3 regions of the Janthinobacterium sp. BJB301 genome follow, and region 2 is predicted to be linked to each of the others. Evidence: predicted binding sites of a transcription regulator. Region 2 holds the regulator's gene; each other region holds the start of a gene.
What was found. Region 2 encodes NrdR, which represses ribonucleotide reductase genes. Its sites were predicted from a motif close to CACNANATNTNGTG; they were not measured.

Region 1 (4,815 bases), 510 kb from region 2:
TGGCAGGCCGCCAGCTGGGCCTGGGCGCCGATGCCGCTGACCTGCCCACGGCGGGCGCGGTCGAAGATGGCGATGACTTGTTCCGTATGCATGGCTTGCGGGCTGATGCGCGCCACCGCCACGCCCATGTCGCGCATGGCGTCGAGTTCTCGCACCAGGTTGTAGACCAGCGCCGACTGCGTCTGCGTGCCATTCAACACGAGGAATGGCACTTCGTCGCGCGTGCGCAGCAGCAGGCCGTCCGGCTCTTCCAGGCAGCTGTAGCCGCAATCGTCCTTCGGCAGGTTGCGGTTGCGCGCCGTGAAGCAGCGCGCGGAAAACGCCAGCGGCATGCGGCCGTAGGCGAAGACTTCCGTCTCCAGCCCTTCCGGCTTCTGGCGCTGCATCTCGGCCAGCGCAGTCTGCCCCATTTCCAGCGGCATCACCCAGCGCCGCGCGCCCAGGCGCGCCAGCAGTTGCAGGCTGGGACCATTGAACAGGTTCAAATGGGGACCGGCGACGAAGGGCGTGCCCTTTTCCATGCAGTGCACGGCGCCCATGTCGTTGGCCTCGACGCCGTAGCGGCCATTGCCCGTGATGCGGCGCAGGGTCGCCAGTTCGGCGCCCGCCTCGATCAGCGCCTGCGTCGACAGCACCACTTCCTTGCCGGCGGCGGCCAGCATGTCGGCGATATCGAGCCAGTCGGCCAGACGCACCTCATGCCGGCGCGAGCAGACGGTTTCGCCCAGATACACGATATCGACGGCGGTGCCGGCGATCTGCTGGTAAAACTCGAAGACGGTGGCGCGTGGCCAGTAGTACAGCAAGGGGCCCAGTGAAAGCTTCAGCATGTTCATCCTCTATTTCCAAGATCTGTGGTAAGCACCTAATGTGTGCTGCTGGCCTTCGGCCAGCTTGTCCATGGCCGCCATCCAGCCCGGCTTGACGGCGTAGCGCGCATTGCCTTCGCGGCAGGCGTCGATCGCCTCGCGCCACACGCGCGTCACCTGCGCCACGTAGGCGGGGCTGCGCTGGCGTCCTTCGATCTTCACGGCCCGCACGCCCATGGCGATCAGTTGCGGCAGCAGCGCCAGGGTATTCAGGCTGGCCGGCTCCTCGATGGCGTAATACTCTTCATCATTGACTTCGAAACGGCCCTTGCACAGGGTGGGATAGCTGGCGTTTTCGCCGGGCGCATAGCGGTCGATCAGCACGCCGTTCAGGCGCGATTCGAGGCCGTTCGGCGTTTCCAGCCAACGCACGGATTTCGCCGGCGAGCACACGCCATGGGTATTCGGCGCCTCGCCCGTCGCATACGACGACAGCGCGCAGCGCCCTTCGACCATCACGCACAGGGAGCCGAAGCCGAAGACCTCGATCTCGACTTCCGTCTTGGCGATCAGTTGCTCCACCTGCGCCATCGACAGCACGCGCGGCAGCACGGCGCGGGCGATGCCGAAGTGCTCATGGTAAAAATTGATGGCTTCGTAGTTGGTGGCCGAGCCCTGCACGGACAGGTGCAGGCGCAGCTGCGGGTGATGCTCACTTGCGTAGGCCATCAGGCCCGGATCGGCCACGATCATGGCGTCGATGCCGGCCTGCGCGGCGCGGTCGATGGCGCTGCGCCACACGGCCCAGTTGTGCGGCTGTGGATAGGTATTCAGCGCCAGCAGCACCTTGCGCCCATATTGGTGGGCGTAGCGCACGCCCTCGGCGATGGCCTTCTCGTCGAAATTGAGGCCGGCGAAATTGCGCGCATTGGTGGCGTCGCGAAAGCCTAGGTAAACGGTGTCGGCGCCATTGTCGACGGCCGCTTTCAAGGCGGGCAGGCTGCCGGCGGGGCAGACCAGTTCCAGCGGTCCGGCCACGCGGGTGGCGGTGGTTGATTCAAGCATCATGATATTCACAGTCCTGTATCGGCTCAGGGTGCAGACTATAGCCCCGCCCATGCTGCCCAGTCCTTGACGCAGGTGAAGGAATGCATGCATGGCTGGCGCGCGTTCAACTTGCTTGACCTGGCTGTAAAATGCCCCCCTTTTCTCCCTCTTCGATTGCCCGCCATGCCCCGCAAACCGCTGCTGATCTTCCTGCTCACCCTGTTCCTCACCGTGCTGCAAGTGCAGTGGGCCGCGCCGGCCGACGGCTACGATGACGCGACCCTGTCCGTGCTGTCGCCCGAGGTGCTGGGCGCGTATCCGGGCGTGCTGCTGCTGTTCCTGCAAGCCGTCTTCGCGCGCCGCGCCATGCCGGTGCCGCGCCAGATCGCCATCAGCACGGGCTTGCTGGCCGTCTACTGGCTGCTGGCGAACTACGTCACCTTCGATATCCGCGTCGCCAGCTGGAGCACCTTCTCGCCGCTGGAAATCTGGGCGCACGTGCTGCCCGCCTCCGCCATCAGCATCGCCGTCTGCGCCGCCGCGTACTTTGGCCTGAGCTACTTCATCCTGCGCCAGGGCCGCGCGAAAAAGTAAACGGGGGCGCTTTTTTCACCTGCATCAAGGATTCGTCACGCAACTGCACGCGCCCTTTGACGCCACTATATTTAGTGATTAATCTCCATAAAAACACCGCATGTTGTGTTTATTGGAGGTTTCATGACGACAAATGCAGTTTCCCCCACACGCGGCCAGGTCGATGTCGCCGCGTCCATCAATGAATACCTGGAGCGGCGCGACTGGCGTGTCAACGCCAACGCCAACCAGGGCTACTCGCTGGGCGGCCTGATACTCAACGTGTCGGGCAAGGTCATCGCCAACTACTGGCTGGACCAGGTGTATCCGCCGGAAGTGGGCGCGGCGCACCGCGAAGCGGCGCTGCACATCCACGACCTCGACATGCTGGCCGGCTATTGCGCCGGCTGGTCGCTGCGCACCCTGCTGCACGAAGGCTTGAATGGCGTGCCGGGCAAGATCGAATCCGGTCCGCCCAAGCACATGTCGAGCGCCATCGGCCAGATCGTCAATTTTCTCGGCACCCTGCAAAACGAGTGGGCCGGCGCGCAGGCGTTCAGCTCCTTCGACACCTATATGGCGCCCTACATCCGCAAGGACAGCCTGCGCTACGAAGACGTGCGCCAGTACATGCAGGAACTGATCTTCAACCTCAACGTGCCATCGCGCTGGGGCACGCAGACGCCGTTCACCAACCTCACCTTCGACTGGGTCTGCCCGGACGACTTGCGCGAGCAGATTCCCGTCATCGCCGGCCAGGAAATGGACTTCAGCTATGGCGAGCTGCAGGTGGAGATGGACATGATCAACCGCGCCTACATCGAGATCATGATGGCGGGCGATGCCAAGGGCAGAGTCTTCACCTTCCCCATCCCCACCTATAACATCACCGAGGATTTCGACTGGCATAGCGAAAACGCCGAACGCCTGTTCGAGATGACGGCCCGCTACGGCCTGCCCTATTTCCAGAACTTCATCAATTCGGAACTCAAGCCGAACATGATCCGCTCCATGTGCTGCCGCTTGCAGCTGGACTTGCGCGAACTGCTGAAACGGGGCAACGGCCTGTTCGGTTCCGCCGAGCAGACGGGTTCCCTGGGCGTGGTGACGATCAACTGCGCGCGCCTGGGCCACCGATGGCGCGGCGACGAGCCAGCCCTGATGGCGGACCTGGACCGCCTGCTGGAACTGGGCAAGACCAGCCTGGAAATCAAGCGCCGCACCATCGAAGAACTGATGCAGCAAGGCCTGTTCCCGTACACGAAGCGCTACCTTGGCACCCTGCGCAACCACTTTTCCACCCTGGGCGTGAACGGCATCAACGAGATGATCCGCAATTTCAGCGGCGACGCCTGGGACATCACGACGCCAGAAGGCCACGCGCTGGCCGTGCGCCTGCTCGACCACGTACGCGCCCGCATGGTGGCCTTCCAGGAAGAGACGGGCCATATGTACAACCTGGAAGCGACGCCGGCCGAAGGCACGACCTACCGCTTCGCCCGCGAAGACCGCAAGCGCTTCCCCGCCATCCTGCAGGCGGGCACGGTCGACAACCCGTACTACACGAATTCGTCGCAGCTGCCCGTCGGCCATACGGACGACCCGTTCGAGGCGCTGGAATTGCAGGACGCGCTGCAGCGCAAGTACACGGGCGGCACGGTGCTGCACCTGTACATGACGGAAGCGCTATCGGACGCGAATGCCTGCCGCGAGCTGGTGAAACGCGCCCTGAGCCGCTTCTCGCTGCCCTATATCACGGTCACGCCCACGTTTTCCATCTGCCCGCGCCACGGCTACCTGGCCGGCAAACATGAATTCTGTCCCACCTGCGACGCGGAACTGATCGCGCGCAAGCAGTCCGATCTCGCTCACCCACTCAAGGAAACGCCATGAACGCACGTCCCGACTTCACTCCCGCCATCACCCTGCTCGACACCGAACGCCAGCGCTGCGAAATCTGGACCCGCGTGATGGGCTATCACCGGCCCGTCGCCTCGTTCAACATCGGCAAGCAGGGCGAATTCCACGAGCGCCAGTACTTTACGGAAGCGAGCGCGCGGGTTGGCCTGCCCGCCTGCCATGGCGGCTGATTTGAAAGTGGGCGGCCTGACGCCCTTTTCCGCCACCGACTACCCTGGCAAGCTGGCGGCCGTGGTGTTCGTGCAGGGCTGCCCCTGGCGTTGCGGCTATTGCCACAATCCTCACCTGCAGGCGCGCACGCCGGAAGGCGCCATGCCCTGGCACGACGTGTTGACCTGGCTGCGCCGCCGCGCAGGCCTGGTCGACGCCGTCGTCTTCAGCGGCGGCGAAGCGTGCATGGACCCGGCGCTGGGGCGGGCCATGCAGGACGTCAGGGAACTGGGATTCGGCATCGGCCTGCACACGG
Region 2 (4,815 bases):
GGTACACATAGCTTTCCGTGGCCAGACCACTGGCCACTGCCGTGGCCTGCGCGCCGGGCGGATGAAACGGCAGCAATTCAATGAGGTAGCTGGGCCGGCGCGACGGCAGGAAACCCTGCCCCGTCTGCATGGCGGCACCCGTAAACTGGCCGTACGGCACGGTGCGGCTGCCCCCTGCGGCACCATCCAGGTCCGTGCTCAGCCAGAGTGCCGGCGCACCCGGGGCTGCCGGCAGGCACAGGCCCAGTGCTCCCCCTTCGCCGCAGCCGTCCGCAAACCCTGCCGCACTGCCAGGTGCGAAGAGGCTGCTGCGCCCCGGTGCGCCGGGCAAGCCTTCGATATCGTTTTGCGCATCCACCAATGCCTCCTCCGCCGCCTGAAACGCGATCTGCCTGTCGCGCTCGCCCCGTGCCGCCTTTTCGCCCTGCAAGGCCATCTGCGCCGCCGATATGCCCAGCAACAAGATAATCACCAGCAGGCACAGCACATACACGAGGGTGGCGCCGCCGCGGCGCCCACGAAGTGCACGACAAGGTACGCAACAGCGGACGCCCGCGCCAGCCATCGCGCCGCCCGCCTAGGCCGGCCCGTTGCGCAGCATGATGCTCGTCTGCGCCAGTTGCCGCAGCCGGGAGCGCGTTGCGGCGGGCAAGGACGCGCGCGCGATGCGCACGCCCGTGTCCCCGGCGCCGTGCGCCTCGGCATACGCCTTGCCGAACAGATCGAACTGCGCCGGCCCCAGTTCCGCCATCTTGTCCGCCTGGCCCGCCTCGCCATGCAATAGCAGCGCCACGCGCACGCTGGCCACGCGCTTCCAGTGCGTGCGCCGGTGAAAATCGCGCTGACGCGCGGCCGCGTCCGCGCCAACCAGCACCAGCGCCGCATCGTAGGCGTCGAGCGCGCTGGCGTTGACATAGCGGTTCGCCACGCCGTCGGCCGGCGTATCCGTGTCGAGGCCATACAGCACCTGGAAGCCGTCGACGCCGCGGATGATGGCGTCCGCGCCCCAGCCGTTCGCGCCACGGTATTTGCAGCGCAATTCCCCCTCGCCATCGGCACCCTGCGCTACATAGAAAATGCTCCAGCCCCGCTGCGCCTCCGTTTGCGCGGCGCCCACGCCAAAACCCGCGCAATTGAGCACGGAACCGTCGCCGCCCTCTTCCTTGCCAGCGCCGTAATAGCGCAAGGCCAGCACATCGCTGCCATGCAGGGCGCCGGGCAGCGCGCCGCTGATGCCTTCGCTGTTCTTGCCCAGGCTGCGCGCGTCGAGTCCGGCCACATTGGCGCTGTCGTCATCGGCATGGGCGACGGGCGCGGCGCTGCTATCCCAGTTCACGTACGCCGTCTGGCGCACGGCGCGGGCGATGGTATCGAGCGCATAGCGGCCGCTGTCATCCAGCCGCGCGCTGGAGGACTGGTCGCCATAGCTGCCGCTGGCCGCCAGCAACACGCTACTGGCCGCCAACATCAACAGCGCACCGAGCGACAGGGCCACCAGCAATTCCACCAGGCTCATGCCACGATGCCGGCGCCACGCGGCAGGCACGCGGTTCATGCCCCGCCTCCGCCCAGCTGGAATGCCAGCCTGGGCAGCGACTCGCCTGCCGCATTCTCCGCGGACGAGCCATCGGGCAGACGGGCGCGCCAGCCCAGCTTGATGACGATGGGCGCCCCCTTGCCGCCGCTGCAAGCCCAGTGCAAACCCTCGGCAGCGGCGTCCCACGCGGCGAGGTCCCGGCAAATGTGCAGACGCGCGCCGGGCAAGGCCGCATGCAGCCGTTGCTTCCATTCGGCGATATCGAATTGCGCCAGTTCAGCCGCACCGCAGGCGGCGGCACCGAAGCAGTCCGGCGCACCGCCGCCAGCGTCGGCGCCGTCCGCCGCCGCGTACGTCACGTTCAGGTAGGGATTGCCCGCATCGGGTCCATTCATGAGCACGCTGTTTGCGCGCATGCGCTCGGCTATGCCGGCGGCCAGTTGCACGCCCGCCGACAACAACGCCGACTCGTGGCGCGCGCGCAGGGCGTTCAGTTGCAGGATGCTGGCACCGAGCAGGCCCAGCGCCAACAGCAGCAGCGACACGAGCACCTCGACGAGGCTGCTGCCACCCGCAGGAAACATAGTGCGACCGCCATTGCGCATGCGCTACTCCCTTCCGCAGAAAGAGTCGCAAGAACAGGCGGCCCAGCTACAAGATAGGCGCGCGCAAAAAACCGGATCTGCGCTAGCGCAAACAGGAAGGCGATAAGGTGAGAAGAACAGCGTTGAATTGATCAGGCCGCTTGCCAGGCGAACGCTGGCATGGTGAAAACGGGGCGCATGAGCAGCCCCGTTGTCGGCGAAGTGAACGTCAGGGCTTGCGTGCCTGTCCCACTTCGGCAATCGCATCCTGGAACTCGGCCAGGTCTTCGAAGTTCTTGTAGACGGAGGCGAAGCGGATGTAGGCGATCTTGTCCAGGCGCTTCAATTCTTGCATGACGAGTTCGCCGATATAGCCGGAATCGACTTCGCGCAAGCCGCTGGTCAACAGTTTTTCCTGGATGGACGCGATGGCCGTATCCACGGAGGCGGCCGCGACGGGACGCTTGCGCAAGGCCAGCATCAAACTGCCGCGCAACTTATCCGCAGCGAACTCCGTCCGGCTGCCATTCTTTTTGACGACGGCCGGCATGATAAGTTCAATGCGCTCGTACGTGGTAAAACGCTTGTCGCATTTGCCGCAACGGCGGCGGCGCCGAATGGCATCCCCTTCCTCCGATACGCGCGTATCGAGAACCTGGGTGTCGCCGTGCTGGCAAAATGGACATTTCATGGGCTGGCTACAACTTTATAGTAATAATTACGGGAAATCGCCGCCCTTGTACAAAGGGCGCCCGAATCACTCCGGGCGCCCTTGGGCACGACTGGAATGTGTCATACAGAATCTTACTCCGTATGACACATTCTGGACAAATAATTATGCTCCGTATACCGGGTGCGCGTCGGCCAGCACTTTCACGGCCGCTTTCACGCGCTCGATGGTGGCGGCGTCATGCGGATTGTCCAGCACGTCGGCGATCAGGTTGCCCACTTCTTCCGCTTGCGCTTCCTTGAAACCGCGCGTCGTCATCGCCGGGCTGCCCAGGCGGATGCCCGAGGTGACGAATGGCTTTTGCGGGTCGTTCGGGATGCCGTTCTTGTTGCAGGTGATGTGCGCGGAACCGAGGATGGCTTCGGCTTCCTTGCCCGTCAGGTTCTTGGCGCGCAGGTCGACCAGCATGACGTGCGATTCGGTGCCGCCGGACACGATGCGCAGGCCGCGCTTGATCAGGGTTTTCGCCAGCACGTCGGCGTTCTTGATCACTTGCTTCTGGTATTCGACGAATTCAGGGCTCAGCGCTTCCTTGAAGGCGACGGCCTTGCCGGCGATCACGTGCATCAGCGGGCCGCCCTGGATGCCAGGGAAGATGGCCGAGTTGATGGCTTTTTCGTGTTCGGCCTTCATCAGGATGATGCCGCCGCGCGGGCCGCGCAGGGATTTATGCGTGGTCGAGGTGACGAAGTCGGCGAACGGCACCGGGTTCGGGTACAGGCCGGCGGCGATCAGGCCGGCATAGTGGGCCATGTCGACCATGAAATACGCGCCAACTTCCTTGGCGATCTTGCTGAAGCGTTCGAAGTCGATCTTTTTCGAGAACGCCGACGCGCCAGCGATGATCAGTTTCGGCTTGCGTTCGCGGGCCAGGCGCTCCATTGCCTCGTAGTCGATGTCTTCTTCCGCCGTCAAGCCGTAGGAGACGACGTCAAACCATTTGCCGGACATGTTCAGCGGCATGCCGTGGGTCAGGTGGCCGCCTTCGGCCAGCGACATACCCATGATCAGGTCGCCTGGTTTCAGCATGGCGAAGAACACGCCCTGGTTCGCCTGCGAGCCGGAATTCGGCTGCACGTTCGCGCATTCGGCGCCGAACAGCTGTTTCACGCGGTCGATAGCCAGTTGCTCGGCCACATCGACGTATTCGCAGCCACCGTAGTAGCGCTTGCCTGGGTAGCCTTCGGCATATTTATTCGTCAGCTGCGAGCCTTGCGCTTCCATTACGGCTGGCGACGTGTAGTTCTCCGACGCGATCAGTTCGATGTGGTCGTGCTGGCGCGTATTCTCTTTTTGGATGACGGCGAACAATTCAGGATCGACGTTGGCGAGGTTGTGATCTTTTGCAAACATGTAAAAACTCCAAGTATGAGGGTGCTTGTACTGGCAGGTTGGATCGAATGAGGGGAGCCGGCGTTAAGTGAATAACAACATTGGACAGGCAGCCTCTTCGTGCTTTTCCATAGTGGCTACCCAGGCGAACGGCTGATGAAAAATCTCACGTTTCCCGGTGGATGCCCACCTTTCGCCGGTTTGCCGATCGCCATTCATGGAGATCGCCCGACTTTTCGCCAGTCACGTGAGACGTAATGGAAGCCAAATTGTAAGTTAAGTGCCCAAATTGAGCAAGGAATGCAACCGTGCGGCTATAATCGCCGCGCGCCACCCCAGCCAGGGTGCGGCCACAAGCTGCCCCGGGGCATGACTGCGGCTTTTAAGCTGAACTTAAACCTGGCCATGGCATGTAAGCGTATGTTACGAAGCTTGCCATTGCACACGCCGGATTTACAATGCTGCGGTGCAACTTATATGCAGCTTTTGCATGGCTTTCCAGCAAGCGCCCACAGTCACAAGAAGAAAAATCGCGTAAAATGTTGCTCAATCTCACTACTGGCGCAATAAACATGCCTTCAGTCTTTACCTGGAACGTACGTGTCTACTATGAAGACACCGACGCCGGCGGC
Region 3 (4,815 bases), on a different contig from region 2:
CAGCCATGCCAGCTTGTAGGTTTCGTCCAGTTTCTTGCCCGATGCGCCAGCCATGTAGATGTTCAGCGACTGGGCCTGGTCGATCCACTTCTGGCGACGCGAAGCCGCTTCCACCAGCCAGCTTGGCGACACTTCGAAGGCCGTGGCATAGATATCGCGCAGGTCTTGCGGGATGCGGTCGATCTTCACCAGCGAGCCGTCGAAGTACTTCAGGTCCGAGATCATGACTTCATCCCACAGGTCGCGCGCCTTCAGGTCGCGCACCAGGTAGCCGTTGATTTCGGTGAATTCGCCCGACAGGTTCGATTTTACGTACAGGTTCTGGAACGTCGGCTCGATACAGGCCGAGACGCCGATGATGTTCGAAATCGTCGCCGTCGGGGCGATCGCCACGCAGTTCGAGTTGCGCATGCCGAACTTGGCGATGCGTTCGCGCACCGGGGTCCAGTCCATGGCCGACGAGGAATCGACTTCCAGGTAGCCGCCGCGCTCTTCGGCCAGCAGTTTGACCGAGTCTTGCGGCAGGATGCCACGGTCCCACAGCGAACCTGCATACGATTCATAGCGGCCGCGCTCTTCGGCCAGTTCCGTCGACGCCAGGTAGGCGTAGTAGCAAACGGCTTCCATCGAGGTGTCGGCAAACGACACGGCGGCGTCCGAGGCGAACGGGATGCGCATCATGTGCAGGCAGTCCTGGAAGCCCATCACGCCCATGCCGACCGGACGGTGGCGCATGTTCGAATTGCGCGCCTTGTCAACGGCGTAGTAATTGATGTCGATGACGTTGTCGAGCATGCGCATGGCGGTACGGATGGTCTTGGCCAGCTTGACGTGATCGAGCTTGCCTTCCTTCATGTGCGCCGGCATGTTCACGGAACCGAGGTTGCAGACGGCGATTTCATCGCTGCTGGTGTTCAGGGTGATTTCCGTGCACAGGTTCGAGCTGTGGACGACGCCGACGTGCGACTGCGGGCTGCGGATGTTGCAAGGGTCCTTGAACGTGATCCATGGGTGGCCCGTTTCAAACAGCATCGACAGCATCTTGCGCCACAGGTCCAGCGCGGCGATCTTCTTGAAGACGCGGATTTCGCCGGCGGCGGCCTTGGCTTCATAGCCCACGTAAGCCTGTTCAAAAGCCTTGCCGACCTTGTCGTGCAGGTCTGGCGTGTCCGACGGCGAGAACAGGGTCCATTCGCCTTTTTCCATGACGCGCTTCATGAACATGTCGGGAATCCAGTTCGCCGTGTTCATGTCGTGCGTGCGGCGGCGGTCGTCGCCCGTGTTCTTGCGCAGGTCAAGGAATTCCTCGATATCCATGTGCCAGGTTTCCAGGTAGGCGCAAACGGCGCCCTTGCGCTTGCCGCCCTGGTTGACTGCCACGGCCGTGTCATTCACCACTTTCAGGAACGGCACCACGCCTTGCGACTTGCCGTTGGTGCCCTTGATGTGGGCGCCCAGGGCGCGCACTGGCGTCCAGTCGTTACCCAGGCCGCCGGCAAACTTGGCCAGCAGCGCGTTGTCCTTGATGGCGTCGTAGATGCCTTCCAGGTCATCCGAGACGGTGCTCAGGTAGCACGACGACAGCTGCGAGCGCAGGGTGCCCGAGTTGAACAGGGTCGGCGTCGAGCTCATGAAGTCGAACGAGGACAGCAGGCTGTAGAACTCGATGGCGCGCGCTTCGCGGTCCGCCTCGTTCAGCGCCAGGCCCATGGCCACGCGCATGTAGAACGCTTGCGGCATTTCGATGCGCACGTCCTGGATGTGCAGGAAGTAGCGGTCATACAGGGTTTGCAGGCCGATGTAGCCGAATTGCAAGTCGCGGTCGGCCACGATGGCTTTGGCCAGGCGTTCCAGGTCGAAGCTGGCGAGTACCGGGTTCAGCAGCTCGGCGGCGATGCCCTTGGCGATGTATTGCGGGAAATACGTCAGGTATTCGGCGGCAGCGGCCGCTTGCGGCACTTCCTTGCCGAACACTTCCTTGCGCACCGTGTGCAGCAGGATGCGGGCCGTGACCTGGCTGTAGGCCGGGTCTTTTTCCATCAGCGCGCGCGCCGCCAGAATGGCCGACTTGTGCAGCTCTTCGACGGGCACGCCGTCGTACAGGTTTTTCACTGTTTCAGCCAGGATGGCGTCGGCATCGACGTGCTTTTCCAGGCCGGCGCAGGCGGCGTTGATCAGGTCGCGCACTTCCTGCATGTCCAGCAGGCGGCGCACGCCGTTGTCGGTGACGTTCAGCTGGGGCGCGGTGACTTGCGCGGAGGCGCCTTGCGCTTCCTTCTGCAGGCGGCGCTCTTCCATGTGCTTGGCGCGGTACAGCACGTAGGCACGCGCCACGTCGTGTTCGCCCGAACGCATCAGCGACAGTTCCACCTGGTCTTGCACGTCTTCGATATGGAAGGTGCCGCCGCCCGGATGGCGGCGCACCAGCGCGGCGACGACGCCGTCGGTCAGTTGTTCCACCAGTTCGCGGATGCGTGCCGAGGCTGCGCCCTGGCCGCCGTTAACGGCCAAAAACGCCTTGGTCATGGCGATGGCGATCTTCGAAGGCTCAAATGCCACCACCGCGCCGTTGCGGCGGATGATGCGATAGTCGCCCAATGCCGCGCCCGTGCTCGCCACACTGTTGGCCGCGCCTGGCGCTGGCGATACTGGCGTTGGATGGATGGAAATATCTTGTGGTGATTGCATTGAAGCTCCCGTTGTCAGCTAAAGTCAGCCTGCAGTTTTGCTGCCGCGTGTGTTGTTGAATAGAACGCCCGATGGTCAGGGTTTCTTCAGGTATTTGTTGCTAAATAGTAAATTCATAGTGCATAAAACAGGTCAGTATCCATCTCGCCACACCGCACTGCCCGGCTGGCGCGAAACACGATCAAGGGTGATAAACCGCCAGTTCCAGTGCTTTATCAGCAATCCGGATAGCTTTGACAATAATTCTGAAAACGTCTGTGATGGCACTAGATATAGTCTTTACATCCAACTTCTGCACTAATTGTAGTACCCATCGAAGGGTGATGCAATAGTTTTCCGGCATCCGCCAGCGTAATTTTTTGTCTTTTCTTATACGATTTCGGTTGACTTTTCAGGGCATGGATGGAAAGCCCAATCCCCGCGAAGTAAGCGCTAACGCAGGCTGCCCGCGCAAGGTTTCCAGCCAGCATACTTGGTAAAAATGCCAGTCAAAAAACGGTCCCGGATCCGTCTTCCTTCCCGGCGCGATATGCTCGTGGCCGCGCACCTGGGACAGCCCGTAGCGCGCCGCCAGCGCCACCGTCAGCGCCGCCAGGACATGGTATTGCCGCCGCTGAAAGGGCACATCGTCCGCGCCTTCCATTTCGATACCGATGGAATAGCCATTGCACTGCGGACGTCCCTCGAAGGTGGACGCGCCGGCATGCCAGGCACGTTTATCAGCAGAAACATATTGCAGCAACGCACCATCGCGCCGCACAAAAAAGTGCGCCGAGACTTGCAAGCCACGCAGGTCGGCGAAAGAAGGATCGGCATTATAATCTACCCGGCCCGTAAACAAGTCCGACACATGCGGTCCGCCAAAGTGGCCGCCCGGCAAGCTGATGTTATGGATCACCAGCAAATCGACTTGCGCGCCGTCCGGTCGCGCATCGTAGTATTGGGAGTCATAGCGCAGCGCGCCATCGCACCAGCCGTCTTCATCTATCGTCCATGCGCTCATCAAGTAGGGCTTCCTGTATCGTCAATTTCTGCATGCGGTAACGCAACTGGCGCACGCTCAGGCCCAGTTGGCGTGCCGCCCGCGCGCGGTGGTAGCGCGCCTGCACCAGCGCCAGCATGATCATGTCGCGCTCGGCCTGGCGCAAATACATGTCCAGCGGCAAGACGGGGGGCACGCCATACGCCGCCATGCCGGGCAGGCACAGTTGCCGCTCCGGCAAGGCCGGCGGCGCCCGCGACGGCATGCTGCCCACCGCCGGCGGCAAGGCCAGCCCCTCGAGCGCGATCACGCCGCCGTCGGCAAAGGCCAGCGCCCGCTCCAGCACGTTTTCCAGTTCGCGCACATTGCCGGGAAACGCATACGCGGCAAGGGCCGCCAGCACGGGCGGCGCCAGGCTCACTGCCCGGCGCGGCGACAGGCGCGCGAGGATCACCTCACATAATACCTGCAGATCGCCGCGCCGTTCGCGCAGCGGCGGCAGTGCCAGCTCGATCACATTCAGGCGGTAAAACAGGTCCTGGCGAAACGTCCCGGCCGCCACGCCGCGCCCCAGGCCATGCTGGCTGGCGCACAGGATGCGCACGTCGACTGCCTCGTCAGTACTGCCGCCCAGCTTGCGCACGCGGCGCTCCTGCAGCACGCGCAACAGTTTCACCTGCATGGCCAGCGGCAGGTCGTCGACTTCGTCGAGCAGCAGGCTGCCACCGTGGGCTGCCTGGAACAAGCCTTGGCGTTCGTGCAGCGCGCCCGTATAGGCGCCCGGGCGGCAGCCGAAGAATTCCGCTTCCATCAGCGCTTCGGGAATGGCGCCACAGTTGACGGCGATAAACGGGAAGCTGGCGCGCGCGCCCTGCGCATGGATGGCGCGCGCCGCCAGTTCCTTGCCCGTGCCCGATTCGCCGCGGATGGCCACCGGCGCGCCACAGTGGGCGATGCGGCCGATCTGCGCGCGCAGCGCCTGCATGGGCAGCGAGTTGCCGCTCAGTTGCGGCGCCGGCGGCATGCCGGCGGCGGTGACGGTCTGCGGGCTGGGACGGGACATGGGAGCGCGCCTTTCTGCAATGGCGGCGACGAACCGCCTGCTGCAGATGCTACGCCGGACGGGTGCCGGAGGCCGTTACGAT

Region 1: the regulator NrdR is predicted to act here: its motif matches at 2,514-2,527, upstream of CSQ91_RS02460 (ribonucleoside triphosphate reductase).
Region 3: the regulator NrdR is predicted to act here: its motif matches at 2,953-2,966, upstream of CSQ91_RS17055 (ribonucleoside-diphosphate reductase subunit alpha).

The regions. Positions count from the first base shown of each region.
Region 1 is NZ_PDZJ01000001.1:544,636-549,450, reverse strand. Features, by position in the region: gene ubiV (ubiquinone anaerobic biosynthesis protein UbiV) at 1-830, opposite strand, end outside; gene ubiU (ubiquinone anaerobic biosynthesis protein UbiU) at 840-1,877, opposite strand; gene CSQ91_RS02465 (hypothetical protein) at 2,040-2,450, shown strand; gene CSQ91_RS02460 (ribonucleoside triphosphate reductase) at 2,574-4,322, shown strand; gene nrdD (anaerobic ribonucleoside-triphosphate reductase) at 4,319-4,519, shown strand; gene CSQ91_RS02450 (anaerobic ribonucleoside-triphosphate reductase activating protein) at 4,509-4,815, shown strand, end outside.
Region 2 is NZ_PDZJ01000001.1:35,424-40,238, reverse strand. Features, by position in the region: gene CSQ91_RS00220 (pilus assembly PilX family protein) at 1-565, opposite strand, end outside; gene CSQ91_RS00215 (PilW family protein) at 578-1,555, opposite strand; gene pilV (type IV pilus modification protein PilV) at 1,552-2,121, opposite strand; gene nrdR (transcriptional regulator NrdR) at 2,351-2,812, opposite strand; gene glyA (serine hydroxymethyltransferase) at 2,957-4,204, opposite strand; ZMP/ZTP riboswitch at 4,316-4,440, opposite strand; gene ybgC (tol-pal system-associated acyl-CoA thioesterase) at 4,756-4,815, shown strand, end outside.
Region 3 is NZ_PDZJ01000002.1:825,955-830,769, forward strand. Features, by position in the region: gene CSQ91_RS17055 (ribonucleoside-diphosphate reductase subunit alpha) at 1-2,688, opposite strand, end outside; gene ampD (1,6-anhydro-N-acetylmuramyl-L-alanine amidase AmpD) at 3,080-3,691, opposite strand; gene CSQ91_RS17065 (sigma 54-interacting transcriptional regulator) at 3,669-4,733, opposite strand.